Regions from separate parts of the Rhizobium sp. NLR22b genome, predicted to be linked through region 2. Evidence: riboswitches for the same ligand, from Rfam matches in the RefSeq annotation. Region 2 holds a riboswitch; the other holds the start of a gene.
The links. A riboswitch is a leader RNA that binds a small molecule or an ion and turns the genes downstream of it on or off. The one in region 2 is predicted to bind FMN.
Positions count from the first base shown of each region.

Region 1: linked by a shared signal. The riboswitch ahead of HJC00_RS21830 (DMT family transporter) and the one ahead of HJC00_RS12960 (6,7-dimethyl-8-ribityllumazine synthase) in region 2 are both predicted to bind FMN.

Region 1 covers NZ_JABDWM010000014.1:49,192-63,680, reverse strand. Annotated here, with positions in the region: gene HJC00_RS21850 (aldo/keto reductase) at 1-645, shown strand, start outside; gene HJC00_RS21845 (zinc-dependent alcohol dehydrogenase family protein) at 717-1,706, opposite strand; gene HJC00_RS21840 (LysR family transcriptional regulator) at 1,811-2,710, shown strand; gene HJC00_RS21835 (esterase-like activity of phytase family protein) at 2,795-4,993, opposite strand; gene HJC00_RS21830 (DMT family transporter) at 5,088-5,987, opposite strand; FMN riboswitch at 6,181-6,332, opposite strand; gene hupB (DNA-binding protein HupB) at 6,450-6,725, opposite strand; gene lon (endopeptidase La) at 6,932-9,349, opposite strand; gene clpX (ATP-dependent Clp protease ATP-binding subunit ClpX) at 9,748-11,025, opposite strand; gene clpP (ATP-dependent Clp endopeptidase proteolytic subunit ClpP) at 11,327-11,956, opposite strand; gene HJC00_RS21805 (GGDEF domain-containing protein) at 12,176-13,603, shown strand; gene HJC00_RS21800 (cytochrome P450) at 13,755-14,489, shown strand, end outside.
Region 2 covers NZ_JABDWM010000007.1:33,443-47,931, reverse strand. Annotated here, with positions in the region: gene HJC00_RS13025 (ATP-binding protein) at 1-332, opposite strand, end outside; gene HJC00_RS13020 (PQQ-binding-like beta-propeller repeat protein) at 500-1,129, opposite strand; gene HJC00_RS13015 (helix-turn-helix domain-containing protein) at 1,157-2,377, opposite strand; gene HJC00_RS13010 (DUF899 family protein) at 2,493-3,290, shown strand; gene HJC00_RS13005 (hypothetical protein) at 3,296-3,631, shown strand; gene HJC00_RS13000 (LLM class flavin-dependent oxidoreductase) at 3,777-4,799, shown strand; gene HJC00_RS12995 (LysR family transcriptional regulator) at 4,982-5,887, shown strand; gene HJC00_RS12990 (MFS transporter) at 5,902-7,134, opposite strand; gene HJC00_RS12985 (helix-turn-helix transcriptional regulator) at 7,131-7,781, opposite strand; gene HJC00_RS12980 (adenylate/guanylate cyclase domain-containing protein) at 7,968-9,065, opposite strand; gene HJC00_RS12975 (hypothetical protein) at 9,522-9,746, shown strand; gene HJC00_RS12970 (GCG_CRPN prefix-to-repeats domain-containing protein) at 9,827-10,135, opposite strand; gene HJC00_RS12965 (SRPBCC domain-containing protein) at 10,309-10,755, opposite strand; FMN riboswitch at 11,219-11,361, shown strand; gene HJC00_RS12960 (6,7-dimethyl-8-ribityllumazine synthase) at 11,441-11,875, shown strand; gene HJC00_RS12955 (VOC family protein) at 12,176-12,865, shown strand; gene HJC00_RS12950 (DUF1194 domain-containing protein) at 12,998-13,774, opposite strand; gene HJC00_RS12945 (LysR family transcriptional regulator) at 13,994-14,489, opposite strand, start outside.

The DNA of each region.
Region 1 (14,489 bases), on a different contig from region 2:
TGTCTCGACCTCGTGCAGTTGCACTGCCCGCCGCGCGAGGTGCTTTACCAGCCTGAGGTCTTCGAGAGCCTGGACACGCTGCAGAAGGCCGGCAAGATCAAGGGCTATGGCGTCAGCGTCGAAAAGGTCGAGGACGGGCTGAAGGCGATCGAATATCCCGGCGTCGTCAGTATTCAGATCATCTACAATATCTTCCGCCAGCGCCCCGCCCATCTGTTTTTCCAGGAAGCACGCCGCAGGAACGTGGCGATCATCGCCCGCGTGCCGCTGGCAAGCGGCCTTCTCTCCGGCAAGATCACCCGGCTTACACATTTCGCCAGCGACGACCACCGCAATTTCAATCGCCATGGTGAGGCCTTCGATGTCGGCGAGACTTTTGCAGGCGTTCCCTTCGAGGTCGGACTGCAGGCGGTCGAGGAAGTGCGCAAGCTGGTGCCAGCCGGCGCCACTATGGCTGGCTTCGCGCTGCGTTGGGTCCTGATGGCTGAAGCGGTCACCGTCGTCATCCCCGGCGCCCGCAATGCCGAACAGGCCAAGGCAAACGCGGCCGCCGCCGACCTCGCGCCGCTTTCGGCCGATGTCATGGCGGCGACGCGTGAAATCTACGAGCGGCTGATCGCACCGCATGTGCATCAGCGCTGGTAAGCTCTGACGGGCCGTTCTAGCCCGCCCGGCCACTTGGCCGGGCCTGAGACATCATCCCAAGAAGGACCGGATCAGACCGTCACGACAATCTTGCCGAACTGCTCGTTCGATTCCAAGAAGCGGTGCGCTTCGACGATCTGTTCGAAAGGGAATGTCCTTGATATGACAGGTTCCAGGGCGCCGGACGCGAGCCCTTCGTAGATAAAGGTCTTTGCAGCCTGCAGCCGCGCCGGGTCGCGGAGAATCTCATGGACGAGATAACCGCGTAGCGTCAGGCCTTTGCCGAGCACCGCAGGGAGCGGAAACGGCGTCGGCTCCTGGTTCAATCCGCCATATTCGATGAAAATGCCGCCCGATGACATTGCCGCGCTCAGCGGTTCGAAAATGGGGCCGGCGACAGCATCGAAGACGACCCGAACGCCATCCCGGCCGGCGACGGCCTTCAGCTTCATTTCCAGATCTTCCTCCTGTGAAGCGAGGACATGCGCAGCACCGGCATCGTGCAATGCCTTACGCTTGCGGGAGGTCCTGGTAATCGCAATCGGCATCGCACCGACCTTGTTGGCAATCTGGATCGCAGCAAGACCCACGCTGCTCGAGGCCGCGGTAACGGCGACGAAATCACCTTTGCTCAACCCGGCAGTGTCGATGAGTGCGCCGTAGGCCGTCAAAAACGGCATCCAGACGGCAGCGGCCGCCTCCCAGGACAGCGTCGGCGGATGCCTGACGACAAATTCGGCGGGAAAATTTATGAGTTCCCCATAAGCCGGCCACTGGACCATGGAGATGGGCGGGATGATGCTAACACGGTCGCCCGGCACAAAACCATCCACACCCTCGCCCACCGCCTCGACGATACCGGCCGCTTCGAGGCCGAGGCCAGAAGGCAGCGGCGCGGTTTCGATATAGGCGCCTGACCGCAACAAAGCTTCAGCGCGATTGATGCCCAGCGCCTTGACACGGATCTGAACCAACCCCGGCTGGGGCGCGGGAATCACTACATCTTCGATGCGGAGAACCTCGGGGCCGCCAAGCTCATGAAAGCGGATTACGCGTGGCATTCGATATCAACTCCAAAATGATTGAACCGAATGATCTATGCCAAGCCGCCTCCAGAAGATAAATTGGCCCGGAGGTAAGACAGAAGAAACCAAGAGTTTGCAATATGGATCGTCTCACCAGCATGGCCGTCTTCGTGAAGGCCGTCGATCTGGGCTCATTCGCAGCGGCCGCCGCGGCTCTTGGCCTGTCCGGACCGATGGTCGGCAAGCATATCCGCTTTCTCGAGGAGCGCTTGGGTGTGAGCCTCATCAACCGGACGACGCGGCGCCAGAGCCCGACGGAATTCGGACGCGCCTATTACGAGCGCTGCCGGATGATCCTTGCGGAGACCGAGGCTGCGGATGCGCTTGCAGTCGACCATCTTTCCGAACCCTGCGGAAGGCTGCGCGTCACTATGCCCGTTCATTTCGGTCGGCGCTGCGTGGTCCCGATCCTAATCGAACTCGCTCAGCGGCATCCGAATCTCGAACTTGATCTATCGCTCAGCGATCCTGTCGTCGACCTCGCGGAGGGCGGCTACGATCTCGCGATCCGCACCGGCGAGTTGGAGGATAGATTGGGCGTCATTGCGCGCCGTGTCGCGCGCCAGCGCATGGTGGTCTGCGCCTCGCCGGCCTATCTCGATGACCACGGCAGGCCTGAACAGCTCAAGGATCTCGGCGGGCACGATGCTATCGTCTATGCCCGCTCCGCCCGGTTCCGTCCGTGGCTTTTTCCACGCGGCGAAGAGCCACCGATTGAAATCAGGCCCAAGAGCCGTTTGAGGCTCGATGATCTCGATGCCATTGCCGATGCGGCAACGGCAGGCATGGGGCTCGCCTGGCTGCCCTCCTGGCTTATCCGGGACCGTGTGCAGGCAGGGATGCTGGTGGTGGTCCTGCCGGACGAGCCGGAATTCCCGTATGATTGTCATGCGCTGTGGCTGCAGACATCGCACCTGCCGCTCAGGACTCGTCTTGCGGTCGACGCATTGGCGGCTGCCTTGCCCAAATTCATGACGTAGGCCATCGGCCGTTCAGGGGCGAATCGGCCAAAAGAAAAAGGCCGGGAGCAAAACCCGGCCTTTAAGTTCGATGGGAACGCGAACTCAGTTCGTGGCGGTCAGGTTGACCGGGAAGAACAGGGTTTCCCCGGACGAGTCGCTCACACCGTCATTATCGGTGACAGCGTAAGGCTTGCCCGATGCGTCGAAGGTGAAGCCTTCGAGCTTGTCGAGCACATAGCCGTTGGTCGCCGTCTTCAGTTCGCCGAGGAAATCGTGCGCTTCGGTCTTCTTCACGACCGGCAGTTCGCCCCCGAGCTTGGCCGGCTTCAGTTCCGAGATCGCCACCTTGTAAAGCTTCTTCAGCCTGGCGGCGTCGCCGACGAGATTGTCGCGCTCGATGATATAGACGCTATCGCCGTGGGCGGAGATCTCAGACAGGCCGACCCAGCCACTTTCCGTCTTGTCGAGCGGATAGCGCACGGCGCCCCATTCCTTCTTCTTCGGATTGTATGAGACGAGCTTGACGAAGCCCTTCTCGTCGTCACCCCACTCGCGCTGGACGGCCATCCAGAGCGTGGCATCGTCGCCGGTGCCGACAATGGTCACACCCTCGAAGCCGTAGCGGATCTCGTTGGCGGCGAGTTCCCTAGGCAGGGCGATCTCGGCCTTGATGTCGCCCTTGGCATTGACGTTGTAGAGGGCATGCGGGACGAGGCGTTCGCTGTTTCCTTCCGAGGCAAGCCAGAAGGAGCCGTCGGCCGCCGCCGCGATGCCTTCGATGTCGAGCTTCTGGGCTGGAGCGCCGTCACGCTTGACGACGAGCGCGTCGATGATGACGGCCGGCTTCTTGGTTGCGTCGATCGTGTAGATCGTCGGCTGCGAGCCCAGAGCGCTGTCGCTGACGGCGTAGAGCATGCCCGGTTTGCCGGGAACGGCGGCGAGACCCGAAAGCGCTGCGAAACCGATCGGAGTGCCTTCCTTGTCGGCGGAGACGATCTGCGGATAGGCTTGGTCGCCTTCCGCACGCTCATAGATCATTACGTGCGAGCGCACCCCGCCGTCCTTGCCGAGATCGAGTTCATTGGCGGTCGCAAAGAGGTTACGCTGCGGGATGGCGACCCCGCCTTCCGGCGAAATGCCCGACGGCAGAAGCTGCATGAGTTCGGGGTCGGCGCCGGTATCCTTATAGACGCCAACGACCGAGGCGCGCTCGGCAAGCAGGAAGAAATATTGGTCGTCGCCGAACTTGGCAGCTTCAAGGCCTTCCGGCTCGACGCCCTTCGATCCCGAACGGCTTTCGGGGTAATGGCCGATATGGGCGACGGCGCGTTCAAAGGAAGCGCCCGATTCATAGAGAACCTTGCCCGCCTTGTCGAAGTTGGTGAAGCCGCGCGAGCCGCCCTGGTAATCGCCTTCATTGGCAATGACGAGGCGGTTGTCGTCCAGCCACTTCACGGCATCAGGCTCGCGCAGGACGCCCTTCGATTCGCTCGAGAATTTCAGGGCGCCGTCGCGTTTGGTGTCGATGCCTGAGAGATCAACGCTGCCGGCGGAGAAGTGGGCCTTCACCTGAGCCGTGTTGGCATCGATGATGACGATCTCGTTGTTGTCCTGCAGCGTCAGCGCAATCTCGTTCTGCCCGTTGAAGGCAACGAATTCCGGCTCCGGGTCTTCAGGGGCGACACCGCCAAGGCCGGTCAGCGCCACATGCCTGATGGTGCCGCAATCGACGGTGCCGTTCTTGACCTGGAAAACGGCGAGGTCGCCCGCCGGCATCTGCGGGATCTTGCCGTCATTGACGTCTTCGTCGCGCTCGTTTTCGATCGCGATGGCACCGAGCGTCTTGTCCTTGTTGAGGGCGATGGAATCCGGCTGGCCGCCGAGATCGCAGGTGTTCTCGATCTTCTTTGTCGCTACGTCGACGATTGCGAGGCGGCCGGAGGGCCTGGCCTTGCTTTCGGAGGTATTGACGGCAACCAGCGCCTTGCCGGCACTCGAGGTGACCGATGTCGGCTCGCCATCCATCATCAGCGCGCCGCCGGCCCTCGGAACCCTGGCGTCGGTGATGTCGATGAAGCCGATCGCATCGAACGGGCTGTCGCTATAGATCAGGGTGTTGCCGTCGTCGGTCGCGGTGATGATTTCTGCGGATGTCGGCGACAGCTTGTCCTTGTCACCAGGCAGGTTCTGAGCGACCGGGAAAGAGGCGATGCGGTTGAAAACCGGCTCGGCCGCAGCCGGGAAGGCCACGGATGCGAGAAGCACGGCAGCGAGCGCTGCCTTGCGGGATGAAACTGTCATGGAAACCCCCAATGTCCAAAAAGATCGAACAGAGGGGTTTGCGGGACCGCTATGACAGAGACATGACAGCCCCCGAAATTTCAGAGGGTCGGCGTCAGGCTGCCTGTTTTTCCCGACGCATCTCGTTCCTCATGATGAAGAGCGACGCGGAAAGAATGAGTGCAGCGCCCAGCCACAGATAGCCGGCGGGCGCATAGCCGAAGAACAGCCAGCCGGCGAGCACGTTGAGCGGCAGCTTCAGGTCATCGAAGGGCTGGACATAGGCGGCGTCGGCGCTGGCATAGGCAAGGGTCAGCAGATACTGCGCCACGACCGTCAGGAGGCCTGCCAGAAGGAAGAGCGCGAGTGTCGTGCCTGGCGGCACTGCGAAGCCCGCAGCAAGCGCCAGACCGCCGTTGATCGGCGTCAGCAGCACCAACAACCAGACGATGATGGTCTCCGGCCTCTCGATACCGGTCAGGCTCTTGGTGATGAGCGACGAGGCACCCCAGAGCAGTGCCGAGAGTACCGGCAGGAGCGCTGCCCAGGTGAAGCTGTCCGACCATGGCTGGAGGATGATCATGGCGCCGGCAAAGCCGACACCGGTCGCTGCCCAGCGGGCCGCGCCGACGCGCTCACCGAGGAACAGGCGGGCACCGAGAATGATGAAGAAGGGTGAGGTCATGACCAGCGCGATCGCCTGCCAGATCGGCACTGAGGCAAGACCGGAAACCCAGGCCTCGACGCCGAGCGCGGCAAAGACGACGCGCACGACGTGCCGCCAGGGATAGTTCGTACGCATAGCCGCAAGGCCGGATTTGCGCAGGAAGGGCAAGGAGAAGAGGAAGGCGAAGGCATATTGCCAGAAAGCAGCAGAGGCTGGCGGAAAGGCGAGCTTCATGGTCAGCCATTGGGTGACGACGTTGAGCAGCGAGAAAGCGACGCCTCCAAGCACCATGAAAGCAGCGCCAGCAAAGGCGCGGGAACGCTGCATTGTAAGGGAATTCTGATTCATGTCTTCCACCCAGAACTACAGCGCCGCGCGTCTTTCCAGACGCGCAAAGGACGCTGTAGCGCTTTTAATTGCTGCATAATTTCATCCTCAAATCGATTCCGATTTAGGGAATTATGCAGGCGACCAACATAAATCAGGACGCATGAGGCGACGGTGCGCAGACGCCGGCAGTCCCCTGCCCGCTCGCGGCCATGCTCATTCTCTTTCATCCGGACTATACCGTCGGCTCCGGAATCGCACCGGATCTGCTGACCCTTCCCCTGCCAAAGCCTCGGAAGGCGCTCGCGGGCTCGGGCCGCAGCCCTTACCGCCGGTGGGGACTTTCACCCCGCCCTGAGAACAGCACCGTTCGTAAAACAAAGCGCTGCCTGCGGCAAGCGGCAAAACAAAAAGGGGTCCGGCGCGCCGAACCCCTCGAAATCCTGCTCAACCGTTCTCGTTTACGGCCGGCGGACGATCAAATCAGCCGTTGACGGCGTCCTTCAGGCCCTTGCCGGGCGTGAACTTCGGAACGTTGCGAGCCGGGATATCGACTTCAGCGCCGGTCGACGGGTTACGGCCCTTCGTTGCAGCGCGATGAGAAACGGTGAAGCTGCCGAAACCAGCGAGGCGGATGTCGCCCTTGTTCTTGAGTTCGGCCTGGACAACGTCAAAAACCGCGTCAACAGCGGAAGCCGCGTCAGACTTCGTCAGTCCTGCCTTTTCGGCGACTGCGGACACGAGTTCATTCTTGTTCATGTTTCCACCCCTTTCTAAATGGTATGAAACGACTCAAATCTAAGCTAGGCGCAGATTAGGTTTCATCAGGCCCGCCGGGAACCCAAAAGCCCTGCAAATCAAGGAAAAGCAAGCGTCTCCATGACGTTTTCACAAAAAAGGCTGGCGTTTCCGCCAGCCTTTTTGCGTCTTTTGCGCCAATAGGGCACAAATGTGGCAAATGCCACTCAATGCGCTATGGTTGCGCCCGTGTCATCGAGGCCTTCGACCGAAGTGATGACGGGCGTTTCCACCGTCCCATCCCACTCGATCGGCTCCGGCCGCCGGATCAGCGCGTGCTTGATCACCTCGCCCATCCGCGAGACCGGAATGATCTCCATGTTGTTCTTCACATTGTCCGGAATCTCCGCCAGGTCCTTGGCGTTCTCCTCCGGAATCAGCACCTTCTTGATGCCGCCGCGAAGCGCTGCTAGCAGCTTTTCCTTGAGGCCGCCGATCGGCAGCACACGGCCGCGGAGGGTGATTTCACCGGTCATGGCCACATGCTTGTTGACCGGGATGCCGGTCATGATCGAGACAATGGCGGTTGCCATGGCGACACCGGCCGACGGGCCATCCTTCGGCGTCGCCCCTTCCGGCACGTGCACGTGGATGTCGTTCTTTTCGAACATAGGCGGTTCGATGCCGAAATCGACAGCGCGCGAGCGGACATAGGAGGCCGCCGCCGAGATCGATTCCTTCATGACGTCCTTCAGATTGCCGGTAACCGTCATGCGGCCCTTGCCCGGCATCATCACACCTTCGATGGTCAGCAGCTCGCCGCCGACTTCCGTCCAGGCAAGACCGGTCACGACGCCGACCTGATCCTCGCCCTCGGCCTCGCCATGGCGGAAGCGCGGGACGCCGAGATAGTCGGCGATGTTGGCGGCCGTCACGTGAACGGACTTCGTCTTGCCCTTGATGATCTCGGTGACCGCCTTGCGGGCGAGCTTCATCAATTCGCGTTCGAAGCTGCGGACACCTGCTTCGCGGGTATACTGCTGGCTGATTGCCATCAGGGCATCGTCGCTGACCGAGAATTCTTCCGGCTGCAACGCATGTTCCTTGATGGCCTTCGGCAACAGGTGCCGCTTGGCGATCTCGCGCTTTTCATCCTCGGTGTAGCCGGCGATACGGATGATTTCCATGCGGTCCATCAGCGGCGCCGGAATGTTCAGCGTATTCGCCGTCGTGATGAACATCACGTCGGAGAGGTCGTATTCGACTTCCAGGTAATGGTCCATGAAGGTCGAGTTCTGCGCCGGATCGAGCACTTCGAGCAGGGCCGAGGACGGATCGCCGCGGAAGTCCATGCCCATCTTGTCGATTTCATCGAGCAGGAAGAGCGGGTTGGACTTCTTCGCTTTCTTCATCGACTGGATGACCTTGCCGGGCATCGAGCCGATATAGGTGCGGCGGTGACCGCGGATTTCGGCTTCGTCGCGAACGCCGCCGAGCGCCATGCGGACATACTCACGGCCGGTCGCCTTGGCGATCGACTGGGCCAGCGAGGTCTTGCCGACGCCCGGAGGGCCGACGAGGCAGAGGATCGGGCCTTTGATCTTGGTGGCACGCGCCTGCACGGCCAGATATTCGACGATGCGCTCCTTGACCTTGTCGAGACCGAAGTGATCGGCTTCGAGGATCTTCTCGGCATTGTTGAGGTCGGCCTTGATCTTCGACTTCTTGCCCCACGGGATGCCGAGCAGCCAATCGAGATAATTGCGCACGACGGTGGCTTCCGCCGACATCGGGCTCATCTGGCGCAGCTTCTTCAGCTCCGCCTCGGCCTTTTCACGGGCTTCCTTGGACAGCTTGGTCTTGGCGATGCGCTCTTCCAGTTCGCTCATCTCGTCGCGGCCTTCCTCGCCGTCACCGAGCTCCTTCTGGATCGCCTTCATCTGCTCATTGAGGTAGTATTCGCGCTGGGTCTTCTCCATCTGGCGCTTGACGCGCGAGCGGATGCGCTTTTCGACCTGCAGGACCGAGATCTCGCCTTCCATGAAGCCGAGAGCCTTTTCGAGACGCTGCTTGACGCTGGTCGTCTCCAGCATCTCCTGCTTCTCGGTGATCTTGATCGACAGATGCGAGGCGACCGTATCGGCGAGCTTGGAATAGTCGTCGATCTGGCTGGCGGCGCCGACCACTTCGGGCGAAATTTTCTTGTTGAGCTTCACATAGCTTTCGAATTCGGAGACGACCGAGCGCGACAAGGCTTCCAGCTCGACCGGATCGTCATGGGGCTCCTCGAGCACATGGCCGAGCGCCTCGTAGAAATCCTCGCGGCTGGAATAGGTGTCGATCTCGGCGCGAGCGCGGCCTTCGACGAGAACCTTGACGGTGCCGTCGGGCAGCTTCAGGAGCTGCAGCACGTTGGCCACCGTGCCGACATTGTGAATCGCCGAAGGGTCCGGATCATCGTCGCTGGCGTTGACCTGCGTCACCAGCATGATCTGCTTGTCCGAGCCCATGACTTCTTCGAGCGCACGGATCGATTTTTCCCGTCCGACAAACAGCGGCACGATCATATGCGGGAACACCACGATGTCGCGCAAAGGCAAAACAGGGTAGGCGGTGCTGCTCGCTACAGACGTTTTCTTCGTCATTTTTTTGTCCTTTCCATCGTCCCGTTACCGGGCTCTCTGCACGGCCGCTTGGGACCGGCCGGCTCTCACTTGGCTCTACAAGTGGAGGTTCTGACTACGCTTTTCAAGCCACGCTAACGCCCGCGTTCCCCGGACGTGACAGCTTTATTACAACGGAACGCCAACACTATGAAGCGCGTGGCTGGACCGGCGCTTACCACTTCCGACCAGGCTAAAATACAACGTCGGCAACAGGCTTACGAGATCATCGCATCATTGCCAAGCATCACCCTTGCACAACATCGGCAAAGGCATATCCGGTCCCCACTGCAAATACTAACAGCGCCTCGCATGGTTTTTCAAATAGAAAGGGGCCCGCCAATGGCAAGCCCCCAAAAGAATCGTGCGAAAGTCCAAGGTCACGCCGACGCGTTGGCCTTTTCCTCCTGGCGATCGGCATAGATGTAAAGCGGACGGGCCGAACCGCGCACCACTTCCTCGGAGATGACGACCTCGCGCACGCCTTCCAGCGTCGGCAGTTCGAACATCGTGTCGAGCAGGATCTTCTCCATGATCGAGCGAAGGCCGCGGGCACCGGTTTTGCGCACAATCGCCTTGCGGGCGATTTCGCGCAGCGCGTCCTCGTGGAAGGTCAGTTCGACGTCTTCCATCTCGAACAGGCGCTGATACTGCTTGATCAGCGCGTTCTTCGGCTCGGACAGGATCTGGATCAGCGCATCCTCGTCGAGATCCTCGAGCGTCGCCAGAACCGGCAGACGGCCGATGAATTCCGGGATGAGGCCGAACTTGACCAGATCTTCCGGCTCCAGTTCGCGCAGGACTTCGCCGACGCGGCGGTCGTCCTGGGCCTTGACGGTCGCGCCGAAGCCGATCGAGGTCTTCTCGCCACGGGCGGAGATGATCTTGTCGAGACCGGCGAAAGCGCCGCCGCAGATGAACAGGATGTTCGTCGTGTCGACCTGCAGGAATTCCTGCTGCGGGTGCTTGCGGCCGCCCTGCGGCGGGACGGAAGCGACCGTGCCTTCCATGATCTTCAGAAGCGCCTGCTGGACGCCCTCACCCGAGACGTCGCGGGTGATCGACGGATTGTCGGACTTGCGCGAAATCTTGTCGACTTCGTCGATGTAGACGATGCCGCGCTGGGCGCGCTCGACATTGTAGTCGGCCGCCTGCAGGAGCTTCAAGATGATGTTTTCGACGTCCTCACCGACGTAGCCGGCTTCCGTCAGCGTCGTCGCATCGGCCATCGTGAAGGGAACGTCGATGATGCGGGCCAGGGTCTGGGCAAGATAGGTCTTGCCGCAGCCGGTCGGTCCGACCAGCATGATGTTCGACTTCGCCAGCTCGACTTCGCCGTTCTTGGAGGCGTGCGCCAGGCGCTTGTAATGGTTGTGAACGGCAACCGACAGGATCTTCTTCGCCTGGCGCTGGCCGATGACGTATTCGTCGAGGACCTTGATGATGTCCTGGGGCGTCGGAACGCCGTCGCGGGACTTGACCATCGAGGACTTGTTTTCCTCGCGGATGATGTCCATGCACAATTCGACGCATTCATCGCAGATGAAGACGGTCGGTCCGGCAATCAGTTTCCGGACTTCGTGCTGGCTCTTTCCGCAGAACGAACAATAGAGGGTGTTCTTGGAGTCGCCGCCGTTGCTGCCGCTGACCTTGCTCATATCATTTTCCTTCCAGCACGCCGCATTTCAAGGCGAAATCGCGGTCCACTCTATCAGCTCCTGGCGGCACTCCGTTTCCGGAGCCTTTGCCGAGAAGGGCTTCAGGGGCTACGAACCGGTCCCAATCAACCATGTTCGGGTTCCGGCGGCAACGAATCCCCTTCGAATGCCAAATGCTATGTCATAAAAATTCAACATAGCATTAATAGTTACTATTAGCGTCTTCGCCGCCAGATGAAAGCCTTGTTCGATCACAAATGAGATAGAACTGTGGCGGCAAAAACACCATCCCAATTAATTACTAGGCCTGCTCGCCTTCCATCTCGAGCCGCGACGTCAAAACCTTGTCGATCACGCCCCAGCCCTGGGCCTCGTCCGCATCCATGAAATGGTCACGATCGAGGGTCTTTTCAACTTCCTCGTAGCTGCGGCCGGTGTGCTTGACGTAGACCTCGTTCAGGCGGCGCTTCATCTTGAGGATGTCGCGGGCGTGGCGCTCGATGTCCGAGGCCTGGCCCTGGAAGCCGCCCGAGGGCTGATGAACCATGATGCGGGAATTCGGGGTGGCGAAGCGCATGTCCTTATGGCCGGCCGCCAACAGCAGCGAACCCATGGACGCCGCCTGGCCGATGCAGAGCGTCGATACAGCAGGTTTGATGAACTGCATCGTGTCGTAGATCGCCATGCCGGCGGTGACGACGCCACCGGGAGAATTGATGTAGAGAGCGATTTCCTTCTTCGGGTTTTCGGCCTCGAGGAAGAGCAACTGGGCGCAGACGAGCGTCGCCATGTGATCCTCGACGGCGCCGGTCAGGAAGATGATGCGTTCCTTCAACAGGCGGGAATAGATGTCGTAGGAGCGTTCACCGCGGTTGGTCTGTTCCACGACCATCGGCACGAGGGCCATTGCGGTATCAACTGGGTTTCTCATGTGCGTCCTTTGTCAACGTCATGCCGGCAGGCCGGGAATCAAAGAAAATGTCTTATCCCTACATAGAGTGTCCCTGCCCTCCTCTTCAAGACACGCATTGGGATAACGTTAAGAAGGAGGGCAAGGCCGCAGGGCTTCGACGCCGGCAGCCTCTTTCTCGCAAACGCCTGTTGGCCGCGAGCCCTCGATGTCGACTCCCCGGCTTTTCTCCATGACAGGATGAAGGAAAGGTTACTCCATTCGACAGCGCTCATGCACGTTTACTCAACGGAAAGCCTATCGCCAGATACCGGCCGAAAATCATGCCGCAGTGCAGCGACATTAAGGAACTGGCGAGCTTCCTCCGCAAGGATGCGGGCCAACAGACAGGTCGACGGGCAAGGGGTTGCTGCCGTGTTCAATATCGCTACGGGTCTCGCCATCTGGTGTTCGGAGGCCATGACGCTCGCTTTGGTGCTTTTCGTCGCCTGGCGCCACAATGTCAGGAACGAAGCCTATCTCTATTGGGGCCTCGGCTTCTTTCTGACCGCCATCGGCTTTGCGATGATCTCGCTGCGCAGCGAAATCCCCAGCCTGCTTTCCATCGAGGTGGGCAATGCCATCGCGCTGCTCGGCCAGAGCGCCTGGGTGGCGGGCTTTCTGGCGCTCGACCGCAAAAAGATCGAATGGTGGGCTCTGCTGCCGCCGGCAATCTGGCTTGCCGGGGTCTTTTTGCCCTGGGTCAACACCGATTATTCCAACCGCGTCGTGCTCTATAATCTCGCTTCTGCGACGGGTGCCACGGCATTGGCCATGGCGGTCGCCGCCGGCGACATGCGCCGCGAGCGCACCCGCATCAAGCTGATGGGGGTGTTCGTTATCCAGGGCTGCCTGTGTTTCGGCTCGGCGCTGACGATGGCGGTGACGCTGCCAAGCGATATCGAGGCGACCAATCTCGGCGGTGTCTCCGCCATGGCAAGCGCCTTCCTGCTCACCATCGCCTTCGCGCTCACTTGCCGACTGGTCATGGAACGCTCCGAACGGCATCTACGCGCGATGACGCTGACCGATTCCCTGACCGGCGTGCTCAACCGTCGTGGCCTGCTCGGCTATTTCGAGTCCATCCAGGAGAGAGCCCATAGCGAGCAGCGGCAGGTCGCGGTGATCCTTTTCGACCTCGATCATTTCAAGCGCGTCAACGACCGCTTCGGCCATCAGTCCGGCGACGCCGTGCTCACCGCCTTCGCTCGCATGGCCCGGCAATATATTCCAAACAACATCTTCGGCCGCATGGGCGGCGAGGAATTCGCCGCCTTCGCGAGCGTCACAGACCAGACGGAAGCCGAGGCGATCGCCGAAGCGATCCGCACCGAATTCTGCCGCCTTCCCGTCAGCACTGGCGAAGCGATCGTTCCGGTCACGGTCAGCATTGGCGTCGCCCTCGCCTCCTCGATCGACGCCAATATCGACAAGCTGATCTCGGCCGCCGACCGAGCCCTCTATGCGGCCAAAGCCGCCGGCCGCAATTGCACGGTCACCTTCGGCGAAGAGGAAGCGGCGGCCCCGGCGCCGGCCACGCCGAGCACCACCGCCGGCGAACTCGTGCCGACGGTCGACGACCAGGTCGAGGCGCTGCGGCGCATGGGCGCCCTGTCACGGGCCAGTTAGCCGTAAAAAAAAAAAAAAGCAGTATCAATCCCCGGGCTTAGACACAGATCTTAAAGCCGTTGGCGCATTCAGATCGGGCGCTCCTCGTTCCGTGCCCAACACGCCTCTCCACATCTTTTCGAGGGCCGGTAAATCCGCTAAGCCTCGGTTCATGACGTTACCGCCCTTCCTTTCGATCGACCCTGCCCTCCGCCATGTCTCGCTGGACGCCCGCAATCCGGCCTTCTACGGCAACCCGAATGCCGTTTACGCCGCGCTCCACGCCCATTGTCCGACCTTCTACTGGACCGAGCAGAAACAGTGGTTCTTCACCGGCTACGACCATGTGAACGCGCTGCTGCGCGACCGCCGCTTCGGCCGGCAGATCCTGCATATCGCCAGCCGCGAGGAACTCGGCCTTGCCGAGCCGATGGCGCATCTTGAAAGTTTCGATCTCTCGGAACGTTATTCCCTGCTCGAGCTCGAACCACCCGAGCACACGCGGCTGCGCACGCTCGTCAATCGCGCCTTCGTCTCCCGCCATGTCGAGAAGATGAAGCCGGAGCTTGTCGAGCTTGCCAACCGGCTGATCGACGGCTTCGCGCAGAAGGGCGAGGTCGAGCTGCTCTCGGCCTTTGCCGACATCATCCCGGTGACGATGATCGCGCGGATGATCGGCATCCCGGAGGAGATGGGGCCGCAACTGCTCGCCTGGTCGCATGCCTATGTGCGCATGTACATGTTCGGCCGCACGCGCCGGCAAGAAGAAGAGGCCGAACGGGCCGCCAGAGAATTTTCCGACTATGTCAGAGTAGTGATCGCTGAACGCCGGGCCGAGCCGCGCGATGACCTGCTGACCCACATGATCCACACGGAGCACAAGGGTCAGTACCTCACCGAGGAGGAG
Region 2 (14,489 bases):
AAATATTGGCTCGTCCAGCGGCCGACATTGTCAAGCAACCATTCATGGTTCCGCTGCTTGGAATAAAGAAAGGCGTCGTCCCATTTCGTGACGCTTTCCTGTTCCCGGGGAAGCGCCTTGAACTGCTCATCCAATCCTTGTCGCACAAAGTCGGCCTGGCGGCGCAAGTAGAGATCATCGACGTTCACGGCGGCAATCCATGCGAATCCGCACAGCAATACGGCCGCCGCACAGGTGAGCGCCACCAGGACGAGCGTGATGTGCGATGTGAGCCTGACCTTCAATACTTGCAACCTTTTGATGGCGCCCCTTCCCTCGAAATTGACACGCAAAAGTTGACGGACGGTGAATTGCTCCCCGCAGGTATTTGCGTGGCCGGAGCCGCCGGCACCCACGAGAGCCTAAGCCTGAGGTGCCCCGCAAGGGGCGCCGAAGGGCGAGGCGGGTGCGCTGACGCCGGCTTCTTGCAATGAGCAGCCCCACCCTGGCGGCGCAGCCCTCACGGCCGGCGCACAGCGCGGATCTTGCCGCTATTGCCTCCGCCACAGAAGAAGCAGCCGCCGCCGTCGGATTCGAGGCCGGAGACGCCAGTGCCTTCGGGCATGTCGAGCCGCTCCAGCACCTCGCCGGACTCGGGGTCGATGCGCCTGACATCGCTGTCGTCGCCCTCCCAGGTGCCGTGCCAGAGCTGGCCGTCGACCCAGGTGACGCCTGTCACGACGCGGTTGGATTCGATCGTGCGCAGGATCTTGCCGGTCTCAGGATCGATCTGATGGATCCTGCGGCCGCGATGCTGGCCGACCCAGAGCGTGCCCTCGGCCCAGGCAAGGCCGGAATCGCCGCCATTGCCGGGGGCCGGGATGGTGGAAAGAATCTGGCCGGTCTTCGGGTCGATCTTGTGAATGACGTCCTCGGCAATCTGATAGAGGAACTCGCCGTCGAAAGCCGTGCCGGCGTGAGAGGCGACTTCGATCGACCGCACCACTTCGCCGCTGTCGGGATCGAGTGCGTTCAGCCTGTCGCCCGAGGCGAACCAGACATGCCGGCCGTCGAAGGTGACGCCGTGAACGCGCTCCGCACCCGGAAAGGGTCCATATTCACGCAGAATGGTCGCAGCCGATGTCTTCATGTCTTCCTCCTTGTCGGTTGACCCATACTAGTCGCTCGGCAGCGGTCCCGGGAGTAACAAGATCGTCGGGAAAGAGGAGAGCGGCGGGCTCATCCAGCGGCGCGCCCGCCCGCGTCCGATCGCTTGCACCTTCTCCTCGCCGGCGAGCGCATCCAGCGCCCGCTGCACGGTGCGCGGACTGGTGCCGAGCGCGATTGCCAACGCCGAACTCGACCACGCTTCGCCATCGGCGAGCAAGGCGAGCACCGCCGCATGCGGCCCTTCGACGAGCGGGGCAAGCACTGCAACCTCAGCGGCGCCGGCAGGGGAAAGGGTAAAACCGCGCTCGGTAGCCGAGACTTCCGCCAGCCCGGCTAATTCCGTCCGCAGCCGGCCGATCTCGACGCGCAGCCGGGCGCGATGCGATTCATCGGCATGCTTGCCGCGGAAGGCGCGTGCGATCAGCGCCCCGCGCGACACATCCGCCGGCCAGGCTTCGGCAAGCGCACGAGCGAGGGCGAAAAGCACCGGCCGGCTCGCCAGCGGCACCACCGCACTGCCCGCGCGCACGACATGGCGGCAGGCATCGACGACGAGCGTGCCATTTGAAAAGAGCGCCTCCACCTCGGCAAGCAGCAGCGGCCGTTCATGCCCACGCGAAACCAGGCGCGCCGCCGGCAGATCGAGCACATGTCCAGCGGTCTCGACCTCCGCCGTGAGCACGGGCATGTCGGCCCGCCGCGCCGCAAGCCTTGCCCGTTCGAGCGCCGCGCGCGCCGGCTGCGTCCGCAAGCGCCGGACCGCGATCCCAGCCGCGACAAGCTCATGGGCGGCCAGCAAGGCCGGCGGCAGCGGCGTCGGGTCGAGCGCGGCCAGCGCCTGCTCGGCCTCGTCGAGCCGGCCGATCAGCACCATCAGGCGAATGGCGATATTGCCGGCATGGGCGGCGTTGACCCGGTCGCCATGCGCTTCCAGAACCTTGCGCGCCCCCTCCAGCACCTTCGGCGGCCAGGTGAGATCGCGCGATACGAGCGCGATCTCGGCCTCGGCGACGACACAGCGGGCGCGGGCCACCGCCTCCCGCGGTCCGAATGCGCGCGCAGCGCTCTTCAGCAGCGCCTTGGCGCGGATGAGGTCACCGAGCTGCGCCATGGCGATGCCGCGCAGCGCCAGCGCAGGCGCATCGTCGCGCAGCGCCACCCGTTTCAGCGCGCCAAGCGTATCGCCCGATGCCAGCGCCTGCGCCGCGGCCGTAATCAGCGAGTCCATTCAAATCCCGTCACACTTGTCACTCCCGGCATTTGTCCCTCCCGCCGTAATCTTCTTTCAACGGCAGGCAAGCGCGCCGGATGCTACGACGAGAGACAGGCAAAGGAGAAGACCCATGACGGCAATGCTGAACGCAACTCGCGAGCAATGGCTGGCGGCGAGACTTGATCTGCTCGAGGAGGAAAAGGAACTGACCCGGCGAAGCGATGCGCTGGCGGCCAAACGCCAGCAATTGCCCCGTGTGAGGATCGGCAAGGACTACCACTTCGACACCGAAGGCGGCGGTGCTTCGCTGAAGGATCTCTTCGGCGGGCGTTCGCAGCTCCTGATCTATCATTTCATGTTCGGGCCGGATTACAGCGCCGGATGCCCCTCCTGCTCCTCGATCGCCGACGGCTTCAACGGTTTCTTCGTCCACCTGGAAAATCACGACGTCGCCTTCTGGGCGGTCTCGCGCGCGCCGCTTGCAAAGCTTGAGGCCTTCAAGCGGCGCATGGACTGGAGCTTTCCCTGGGCCTCGTCAGCCGGCAGCGATTTCAACGCCGATTTCAGCGTCTGGTTCAGCCCGGAGCAGCAGCGTCTCGGCGAGATCGAATACAACTACCGTCGCGAACCGCCCGCCCCCGAACCGCCGGCGGGCAAGACCGTGCCGGACTGGCAGTCGCGCGGCAGCGACGAACCCATCGTCCAGATCGCGTCCATGACCGGCACCGACGTTCCCACCTACACCCGCGACCGCCCCGGCGTCAGCGCTTTCGAACTCATCGATGGCGGCGTCTACCACAGCTATTCCAGTTATGCGCGCGGACTCGACGGGCTCTGGGGCGTGTACCAATGGCTGGACCGCGCGCCGAAGGGCCGCAACGAAACCGGCATCTGGTGGCGCCACCACGACCGCTACGGCAAGGAGTGACAACAATGGCGCTCTTCTCTCACGCCTCAAAACGGGCTGACGACGTCAGCCCCTCCCTCGGCACCGCGAGTTGGCTGTCGATCGCCGCCGCTGACGGACCCGCCGACGAGCCGGTCAAGCCCGCTCTCGCCGCCGCCGATTTTCTGTCTCTCGCCGCCGCCCCAACATTTGCGATCATGGCGCTGCTGACGGCAGTAACCGGCAGCGCCGACACGATCTGCACGACTACATCGGATGCCTTCCCGATCGGCGGGATGGTGCCGATGTACCTGCTGATGAGCGCCTTTCACCTGGCTCCCTGGCTGGGGCTTGCCAGCAGGCTGGGGCTGGGGTGCAGATGACGGTTCGGCGCCTCTGACATTGCTTCGCGTCCCGCTTGAGCAAACGCCTCCGGGAAAGCGCGCCGTTCTCTCTGGTTGTGATTGTCTTACGCACCGAAACTATGCCATGACCGATCCACTATGACGCAACGGATAAAGGTGCGACATGAAGAAGATCGGTTTTCTCTCGTTCGGGCACTGGACGCCCTCGCTTCAATCGCAGACGCGCTCGGCGGGCGATGCGCTGCTGCAGTCGATCGACCTTGCCGTGGCGGCCGAGGAGCTCGGCGCCGATGGTGCCTATTTCCGCGTGCACCATTTCGCCAGGCAGCTCGCAGCGCCTTTTCCGCTGCTGGCGGCCGTCGGCGCCAGGACCAACCGGATCGAAATCGGCACGGCCGTGATCGACATGCGCTACGAGAACCCGCTCTATATGGCCGAGGATGCCGGTGCTGCCGATCTCATCGCCGGGGGGCGGCTGCAACTCGGCATCAGCCGGGGCTCGCCCGAACAGGTGATCGACGGCTGGCGCCATTTCGGCTATGCGCCGCCGGAAGGTCAGAGCGAGGCCGACATGGCCAGGCATCATGCCGAAGTCTTCCTTGAGGTGCTGCGCGGCGAAGGCTTCGCCAAACCGAACCCGCGGCCGATGTTTCCGAATCCACCCGGCCTCCTGCGTCTCGAGCCGCATTCGGAAGGCCTGCGCGAGCGTATCTGGTGGGGGGCGAGCTCCAACGCCACCGCCGTCTGGGCCGCCAAGCTCGGCATGAACCTGCAGAGCTCAACACTGAAGGACGACGAAACCGGCGAGCCGTTCCACGTCCAGCAGGCCGACCAGATCCGCGCCTATCGTGAAGCCTGGAAGGCGGCCGGCCATACACGCGAACCGCGCGTTTCGGTCAGCCGCAGCATCTTCGCGCTCGTCGACGAACGTGACCGCGCCTATTTCGGCTTTGGCGGCGACGAAGGCGACAAGATCGGCTTCATCGACGAGAAGACCCGGGCGATCTTCGGCCGCAGCTACGCCGCCGAACCTGACGTGCTCATCAAGCAGCTTGCGGAAGACGAGGCGATTGCCGAGGCCGACACGCTGCTGCTCACCGTGCCAAACCAGCTCGGCGTCGCCTACAACGCCCACGTCATCGAAGCGATCCTCACCCACGTCGCTCCGGCGCTCGGCTGGCGCTGACAGCGAGGCTTGCGCGAGCCTTCAATAGAAGCGGTGGTGATGAGAAACGGCAGCTGTCGTCGGCCGCCATCATTTCGATGCACCCGGGACCTAACTGGCGCGGTCGACGTTGATGATGCGAGCCTTGAATCTGTCACATCGCGACCGACTTAAGGCTGCAGTCAAATCGCTCGAGTTGCCTAATGCCGCGCACGAACCTGAACGATATCCTGATCTTCATGGCCGTCGTCGATGCCGGAAGCTTTATCGCCGGCGGCCAGGCCATGGGCCTCTCCCGTTCGGCAGCGGGAAAGGCCGTCACCCGCCTGGAAGAGCGGCTCGGGGCGCGCCTGCTCAACCGGACAACGAGAACACTGAGCCTGACCGACGAAGGACGACTGTTCTACGAGCACGGGCTGCAGATCCTGGCATCGGTCGACGAGGCGGAGGCGAGCATTGCGGGGCAAAGCGGCACGCCGCGAGGCGTTCTCAGGCTTGCCGTTCCCGGTCTCTTCGGACGGCTCGTCGTCCTTCCCTTACTCGAAAAATATCTTCGCACCTGGCCCGACATGCAGGTCGAAGTGAACTTCACCGATCGCCCGGCCGACAACGTCGAAGATGGCTTCGATCTGGCGATCGGGATTGGCGCGACGCCATCGGCGGCCGACAGCCGGTTGATCGCGCGCGTGATCTCCAGTGACAAGGCGCGGCTCTGTGCCTCGCCCTCCTACCTCTCCGAACGCGGCATGCCTCGCGATATAGGGGATCTGGCGGCCCATGACTGCCTGTTCTTCACCAGCCGCGGCCAAAGGCAGGGCTGGCGCTTTCGCAGTGGTGGCGGCTGGATCAAGGCGCAGGGGCGCAGCCGCCTGAGGCTCGACAGCGGAGAAGCCGTTCGTGACGCCTGCATGGCCGGCCTCGGAATCGCCCTTCTTCCGCACTTCGTTGTCGCCGCCGAGTTGACCGCCGGTCGTCTCCGGCAGGTCCTGTCTGACCTCGAAACCGACGACACGAAGATCGTGGCGCTCTATCCCGACAAAGGCATGCTGGAGCCGCGAGTGCGCTGCTTCATCGATCTGTTGTTCGAGGAAATCGGAGGGCAAGGCTAGGGCCTGCGCGGGGCTCATGCCACGGCCTTGTCAAAACCGCGAAAGCTCTTGAGCGCCAGCGGAAAGAGGGTCGCAGCGAGGTAAGCGAGGCCGCAAAGGAGCAACGCCGCGCCAAGCCCGATCGTGCTGATCAGCGCGCCACCGACGAGGCCGCCGAAGGGGATGAGGGCAAAGCAGAGAGCGGTATTCATCGCCGTGACGCGGCCGGTCAGCGGTTTGGGGATGCGCTCGAAGATCACCGCCGACAGGATAGGGTTGAGGAAACCGGAGGCAAAGCCTGCGATTGCGAGCGTCGCAAAGACGGAGCCGAGCGGCGCATCCACCGCGAGCACCAGAAAGCGTGGACATCCGGTCAGGAGGAAAGCCACGGTATAGACGATCAGACGCGGCATGCGCTCGCCAATAACAGCGGCAATCGCCGCCCCCGCGACGGAAGCGCCGCAGAAGGCGGCGAACATCGCTCCGAGCAGCTCCGGCCCATGACCGGCGTTCTTCGTCCAGACGGGCAGCAGCACGGCGTGATAGGCTTGATCGAGCAGATTGGTGATCGCCACCATGGTGACAATACTGACGAGCACGGCATCGCTGCGCAGAAAGCGCCAGCCTCCCCGGAGATCGTCGAGATAGGATGAAGCTGGCCGCGCGTCGGACGCGGCGAGGATCGCAGGAGTGCGGCGGATGCCCGGTATGCCAGTCGCAATGATTACGGTGGCCGCGGCAAAGGTGGCGGCGTTGACGATGAGCGCCTGCCCCGGGCCGATCAGCCCGATCAGCAAGCCGGCGCCGGCCGCGCCCATCGTCGAGGCCAGCCGCTCGATGGCGCTGGAGACGCCGGTCACCCGTTCGAGCGGCACATCGGCGAGAGCGGCGATATCGGGAACCATCGCCTGCTTGGCGGCGTCGGAGGGACCACGCAGCACACCCATGGCAAAGACAAGAGGCAGCAGCATCGGCACCGTCAACACGCCGAAGAGATCGAGAAGCGGAACGAGACCCACCACAGCCATGGAAGCGGCGTCGCAGATGATGGCGATGCGCTTGGCGCCGACCCGGTCGATCAGCGGCCCGCCGAGCGCTTTGGCGAGCACGTAAGGCAGCATCTCTATCATCGCCGTCAACCCGGTCAGCACCGGGCTGCCGGTGGCGCTCAGCACCAGCCAGGGAACGGCGACAGTCGAAAGCCGGGTGCCGGACAGCGATAGCGTCTCGGCGGCGGCGAGCGCGAGAAACGGCTTGCCCCTTCTCACGGCTCGTTATCCCGCTCGCGGTGCGGAACACGGCCTGGATAGGGGAAGGCGTGCAACATGACATAGAAGGGAACGATGTCAGGATTGCGAGACGCCGCCTCCCCCAACGGCGGGGCCTCCCGCATCGCTTCGAGAATGATATCGCTCAGCCGTTTCGTCAGGGCTTCGGCCTTTTCAGCGGTCATCGGGATGATGATGTCGTCGGCGGCCGTCGCCTTGCGCCATTTGGCCGGCAGCTCCGCATATTCCTCAAGCGCCTGCTGCATCTGGCCAACCTGCAGCGAGAGCGCCGCCTGATTGAAGGCGACATCGAGATCGAGCGCCTCCCCCTGCGTCTCGCTTGCGGGCACCGAGGTCAGCTCATGGCGCGCGCGCCACCAACGGTCGCGTCGTGAGCCATGCGGCGCCTCCTCGATGAAGCCATATTGGGCAAGCTGGCGCAGATGATAGCTGGTCGCGCCGCTGTTCAGGCCGAGCCGCGCGGCGAGCTGCGTCGCCGTGGCGGGGCCGTCGATCCTCAGCATGCCGAGCATGCGCAGGCGGACGGGGTGCGCCAGCGCCTTCAGTGCGGTGGGTTCGGGCACGACCCGGCTGACGGTCCGGGAGATGGCGGCATCTGGGGAGGGTCGGGGATTGTACTCATTCATGACCCAAGGATACAATCGCAAACATATCTTTGCAAATATTTCTTTGCAGACCTTTTCCGAAGGAGATTCGAAAACGATCTTCAGCGATGGCCAGGCTTGATCACACGCCTACGAGAATGATTCTTCTGCGCGGTTTGTGGGAAAACATGCCATGGCAGGTGAAGGCGGACAGCCCGATCTCAGGGTTCAAACCCCAGCCAAAGTGAAGATGGCGCAGGGCTCGGCGATGCCGCGCAGGGCATGCTCGCCGAGCGGCGTCAGCGCGGCCTCGGTATTCGCCGCCACGGCACCTGAGATCAGAACGCCGTGGCCGAGCGGCTTGCAGAGCCCTTCCAGCCGGCTGACCAGATTGACCGCCGGGCCGATGGCGGTGAAGTCAAGCCGGTCGGCGGCGCCGATATTGCCCCAGAGGATTTCGCCGAAATGCAGGGCGGCGCCGAAGGGCAGCGGCGCCAGCCCCTCAGCCTCGCGCATCCGATCGAGATGGATCATGCCGGCGCGGCTGGCGGCGACGGCCCGAAGCGCCGCCTCGCAGGCTTCTCGATCAGCCCGGGCCTCGTCACCGGAAGCGGCGGTGACGGGAAAGATCGCCAGCACGCCGTCGCCGATGAATTTCAGCACCTCGCCGCCGAAGGCGTGCACGGCGCCGGCGACGCGGTCGAAATAGGCGTCGAGCGCTGATATCATCGCCTGCGGCTCCGTCACCTGGGAAAGTGCGGTGAAATCCCGCAAATCGGCGCAGAGAAGAGCGGCGCGAATGGTTTCGCCGGTGCCGCGGGCAAGTGCACCGGACTGAACCCGAGCCGCACTGCGCCGGCCGAGATAGGCTTCAAGCAGTGCCGCCCGCGCCTCCCGCGCCGCAAGGGCCGTAAGCGGCGCGGCGGCAAAACGCGCGATCTCCTGCAGCCGCGCGGCTTCATCAGGAGAAAATTCGTCCGCCCCCGTCCTCCTGCCGACGCCCGCCCAGCCGAGCACAGCGCCGTCCCGCGAAGCTCCAATGCTCTCCTCCCAAACCGGCCCAAGCCCGGCCAGCCATTCGCGCCCGGCATCGCTTTGAGGTGCGGCGGCAAAACCCAACGCCTCGATGACGGCTCCGGTTTCGGCTCGCCACAGCCAGGTACGGCGCGCGATGATCGGATGCGGCACCGAAAGTGTCAGCGCGCCGCCGGAAAGCGCCAAGCCATCGGCCAGCAGCCGGCGCCCGAGCTCGGCCAGAAACCGTTCGGGACCGGGCGAAGCCGCAGCCTCGTCAATCAGCCAGGCAAGAGAGGAAGGCAGATCCATGGGTTAACATTGGCATTGCAACAGGACGTGGGCAACCCCGAGACATCAGCCCACGGACACTCCCGCGGCCTCTGAGGTGGTCTCCGGTATCCGCCTGTTGGCAACCAAAACCCCCGACGTCATCCTCGTCCTTGTGCCGAGGATCTGCGACGATCCAATTATGCATCTGAAAATAAACGGTTTTCGTTCAAACAACTGCCCTGGTCAGATACTCGGCACAAGGCCGGGCATGACGGAGGAGACTTTGTCGGCAACTGAGGACACCTCAGGTGTCCGGGGGATTTCCTTTCGGCACTTGCGCCAGCCGGGTCCCTCCGCACCCCTGTCAACCCCACCGTCCAACAACTCTGTGGAAAACCATTCACCACGGTGGAAAACAACCCAATAAACACTTTTAAATTGCGCGACATTGATTCGATTATGTGCCAGCCTGTCATTAGCGATTGAGGGGTTGCGATGGGCACGACATACTGGCCGAAAGACCCGCTTGACGGGAATGACATGACGCTGCTGACGTCGATCCTTCGACGCTGGTGCGAGCGCTATGGGATCGACTTTACAGCCGAGGAAAGCAAGCGGAAGGCGAAGGAACTCGTGGAATGGTTCGAGTTCGGCGTCAAGGATCCGGCCGAGCTTGAAGAGCTGATCGACGGAAAGCACTGGCTCGTCAGCCGCATTTGAGCGCATTCGTTATTTCAACGGATAAAGGCCGGGCGAAACATCGCACCGGCCCTCGTTTGTCTGCCTCTGTCAAAGGCTTTTTAGTAGTCATCCCGCCAGCGGCGTTCGCGGTCCCAGCGCCGCTCATAGCCCCAGCGCGGGCTATCCCAATCGCGATGACGCCGCTCCCAGCCCCAGCGGGGCGGACCGCCATAGAAAGCTACAGGCGGCGGGCGGTGCCAGTTGCGCCGGCATTCGCCCCAGCGGGTCAGGTGCCAACCGCGACCACAGGCGTAGTCGACCTTTGTGACAGTGCTCTCAACCTTGATTGCCCCGATCGGCATCGCCTGAGCCGTGCCGATCGAGAGGCTGCCAGCGAGCAAGGCAGCCGCGATAGAAAGTGCCTTCATCGAAAACTCCATTTCATCCAGCCGCAATCACCTTAGGACCGCCAAATTGAACTGGAGATGAACTGTACGTTCATGTTTGCGGACGAAAAAGCAGCACTTTTTTGACCGCGGCAAACCGTTCTTCCCGTAGCGTCAAGCGCTTGAGGGGCGTCCCGCCGCCTGCCGAAAACCGTTCATCTCCTGCCGTAAAATGGATCTGGACCGGGGTTGCGCCCGGCGGCGACCTCGGTGAGCCGTCCGAGGTAATGCGCCCAGCCTTCCTCGTGGCCAGCGCACTGCTCCGCACTCGGCAGGCCGCTATGGGTGAGCCGCAAAAGCGTCCCGCCTCCCTGTTCGATCAGGTCGATCTCGACCAGACTCGACCCGGGCGGCACCACCTCGCTGCCGTCCCAGCCGAAGCTGTAGGCAAGCCGATGCACCGGCACCACCTCGCGAAACGAGCCGCGCGCAAAACGGGCGCCGGTGACGTTGACGAGATAGAGCCCGCCGGGCTCCGGCTCGACCTCGGCCTCCGTCCCCATCCAGCGCAGGATCTTCTCCGGATCGGTCATCAGCGCAAACACCGCCGCCGGCGGCGCTGCAAGATGCGTCTCGCGGCGCACGACGAAAGATTCTGGCATCGCTCTCTCCCATGGTTGCTGCTCTACCCCTCAGTGAGGCGGAGCAGCATGCTTTTTCGACATGGATATTCCTCAGCAGAAGCATGTAGGCGGAAGGGCGTGCTCAACAAGGGTGGTGGAGCATGTGCCCTTCGCTGACGCTCAGCGCATTCGCTCCCATCGTCGCTCACCCCCTCATCTGCCCTGACGGGCTTCTTTTCCCCGCTGGGGCGAAGGGGAAGCAAGCCTCACGGTGACCATACCTACCGCAAACATCTCAAATGGAGCGAGGCGCCCGCCGCGATTCCCCTTCTCCCCAGCGGGGAAAAGAAGCCCGGCAGGCAGATGAGGGGCGGGGAGCGAAAGCGATGAACGCCTTGAGCTGCAGCGAAAGGCAAATGGCCATATTAGAGGACACACCAACGCACCCATCCGGAAACCATCTTACCCTATTGCCAGCCCGCCGCCTTGCCCCTATTGTCCGCGCCGTTCTCAGGGCGGGGTGAAAGTCCCTACCGGCGGTATGCAGTTTCGATTGCGAGCCCGCGAGCGCCTTCCTCGGAAGGGTCAGCAGATCAGGTGAGATGCCTGAGCCGACGGTCATAGTCCGGATGAAAGAGAACGTGCGCTGCTGCTGCCCTCCGGGCTGGCGGCGGATGCTCGTGATCGCCTTGGGTGATGTGTCTGTACGCCAAAGGAGATTACCATGACACCCACCCGTTATGCCTTCGTCAAAGCCGGCTGGCACGCCGATATCGTCGACCGTGCGCTTGAAGGCTTCCAACAGCTTGTTCCCGCCGAACAGATCGACATATTCGATGTCCCCGGCGCTTTCGAAATGCCGCTTTTGTCGCGCGATCTTGCCGCGACCGGACGTTACGCCGCCGTCATCGCCGCTGCCTTCGTCGTCGACGGCGGGATCTACCGCCACGAATTCGTCGCCCAGGCCGTCGTCGACGGCCTGATGCGTGCCGGCATGGATACGGGCGTGCCGGTGCTATCCGTTTCGCTGACACCGCACCAGTATCAGGAGACGGAACACCATACCCAGATCTATCGCGCGCACTTCGTCGAGAAAGGCCGCGAGGCGGCACGCGCCGCCCTGATGATCGGCAAAACGCGCGCCGCCCTTGCGGCATAGAAGCCCGCGCGACAGGCGCAGGATCGGTCCGCTATCCCCCAACTGACGAAGTCGGCCAACCGCTCTTTCGTCATGCTCGGGTTTGTCCCGAGCATCTACATCAGGTGCAGCAGATCATCGGCCAAGGCCGAGGACGACGCCAAATAGAGGACGGGCTTGTCGACAAACTGACGGCGGGAGAAGCCCGCCGTCTTCTCCAACAGCAGAATAATTGATTCGACGCCCACCCCACGCTGTGGTCCACTCGATCCCGACATGTATCGCCATTCTTAATGCGTCCAAACCTCAAGGGAGCTGAAGATGAGCAATGCAATGCGCAGTGAAACCCCCATCGAAATTCCAGAAACACGGCCGATCGACACCAAGCTCGAAGTGGTCGTCATCCCCGTTTCCGACGTCGACCGCGCCAAACGCTTTTATGAGAACCTGGGCTGGAGGCTCGACGCCGACTTTGCCAATGATGTCGATTTCCGGGTGATTCAGTTCACCCCGCCGGGCTCCGGCTGCGCCATCATCTTCGGCAGGAACGTCACGGCCGCCGCCCCCGGCTCAGCGCAAGGGCTCTACCTGATCGTCTCCGACATCGAGGCCGCGCGGCGCGATCTCATCGCCCGCGGCGTCGAGGTGAGCGAGGTCTTCCACGACGCATCGGGCGTCTATGCCGGCACGGACGAGCCCTATCTCTTCGGCCGCCTGCGCGTCGCCGGCCGCGACCCCGAGCACCGCAGCTACCGTTCCTTCGCCTCCTTCAAGGATCCGGATGGCAACGGCTGGTTGTTTCAGGAAGTCACCACCCGCCTGCCGGGACGCATCGACGCCGATGAGACGGCCTTCTCGACATCGAGCGACCTTGCGGCGGCACTCCGCCGCGCCGCCCAAGCCCACGGCGAACACGAGAAACGCAACGGCGGCAAGCATGACGAGAACTGGCCGGACTGGTACGCCGAATACATGGTCAGCGAGCAGGCCGGCAGGCAGCTGCCGTTGTAGGTTGCGGCGACAGACGCTGGGAGTACCCGCTTCGCCTTCGAGCCCCTCAGGGCGAGGCTTCTTTCCTTTCTAGGGGTGCCATGCGGCACCCCCGTCTCTGCTCGTCCCAAGTCGCGCGCCATAGCCCGCACCTCATCGATCAAATATATCCCGCCACTGCTTCTCGCCGATCAGACAATCCGTCGTCGGCGCGTCGGCGGCGATCCTCTCCACCCCAGGCGACGGGGAAATGCCGCTGATCTCGAGCACCAGCTTTCGGCGCACGGCGATGGCGAAATCCTCGATCTTGTTGACCGGCAGCACGAAGCTGCCGGGGCCGCCGATCACGCAATCGGCATAATATTTGTCGAGCCCGCCGGGTGCATCGGAAGGACGCAGCATGATGGTCAGCCCGTTGATGATCATGCCTGATGCCACCGCCTTGTCGCGGGCGGGTGTGACAGGATCGCCGGAATTGTTGGGGCCGTCGCCGGAAATGTCGATCACCTCGCGCCTGCCGCGAAAGGGACCGGTGATGATCATGCTGGCGCCCTGATCGATGGCGGTGGAGATCGAGGTGCGTCGTTGCGTGGCGATCGGCCGGGCATCGAGCTTGTCGGCGAAAGCGATCGCATCCGCTTCCGTCTCGATCACCTGCCAGTCGATCATCGAATCCTGGACGACATAGCCAGCCCATTCGAAATAGCTGATGGCAATGCGGCCGGTGAGACCGCCCTTGACCGCATCGATGAATTCCTTATGCTTCAGCGCCTCGACATAACCGTCGCGCTGAATGCCGATCTCCTCGAAATCCATGGACCGCGAGGTGTCGACGGCAAGCACAAGCGTCACGTCGACCTCGTTTCCGCCCGCCCCAGCTGCCGGCGCGACGCCGGTAATAGCCATGAGCACAGCAAGTGTCGTCAGCATCGGCAAATCCTCGTCAGGAAGCGAAGAAACTGTAACACAGCTTGCGGAGGTGCGGGTGCTCGGACGCGCCGGCGGTTTCAATTTTCAGTGATGACAAAGCGCCAGGCGCGCCAAATTGAGGGTGTCGAAATCGTGGCGCCTGTGAGTGCTCGTTTGGCGTATTCCCGGGCCTTATGTCAGGCCTGCTATGGGACATCTGTCCCTTATGCCATCCCGCATTCAGTGGAGCGGCAACCACAATGGGCTTTTCCATGTCTTCAGCGCTTCCAGAAAGACCTGAAGGCGCAAGGGCAGGAAGCGCCGGGTGGGGTATACGGCATGTACGAAGATTTCCTCCGACGACCAGTCGGGCAGCAGGCGGATGAGCTCACCTCTCCGGATTTCGTCGTCGCAATAGGTCGAGGGCAGCAGCCCGATTCCGTGGCCGCGATAGGTAAAGGCGCTGACTGCATCAAAATCCCGGCTGGAGACCGGCCCCTTAACACGGACGTCGATCGCTCGCCGACCGCTGACCAGATGCCACTCCCCTTCGCCGTTGCGGCCGTTCAGGAGCACGCAATCATGATCCCTAAGGTCCTCCGGCTTCGAAGGAAGCGCCCGGCCTTCGAAATAGCTGGGTGCGGCGACGAGATATCGGACGCTCTTGCCGAGCCGTTGCGCGACGATGGAGGAGTCCTTCAGCTCGCCGAAACGGATGGCGAGGTCGATATTTTCG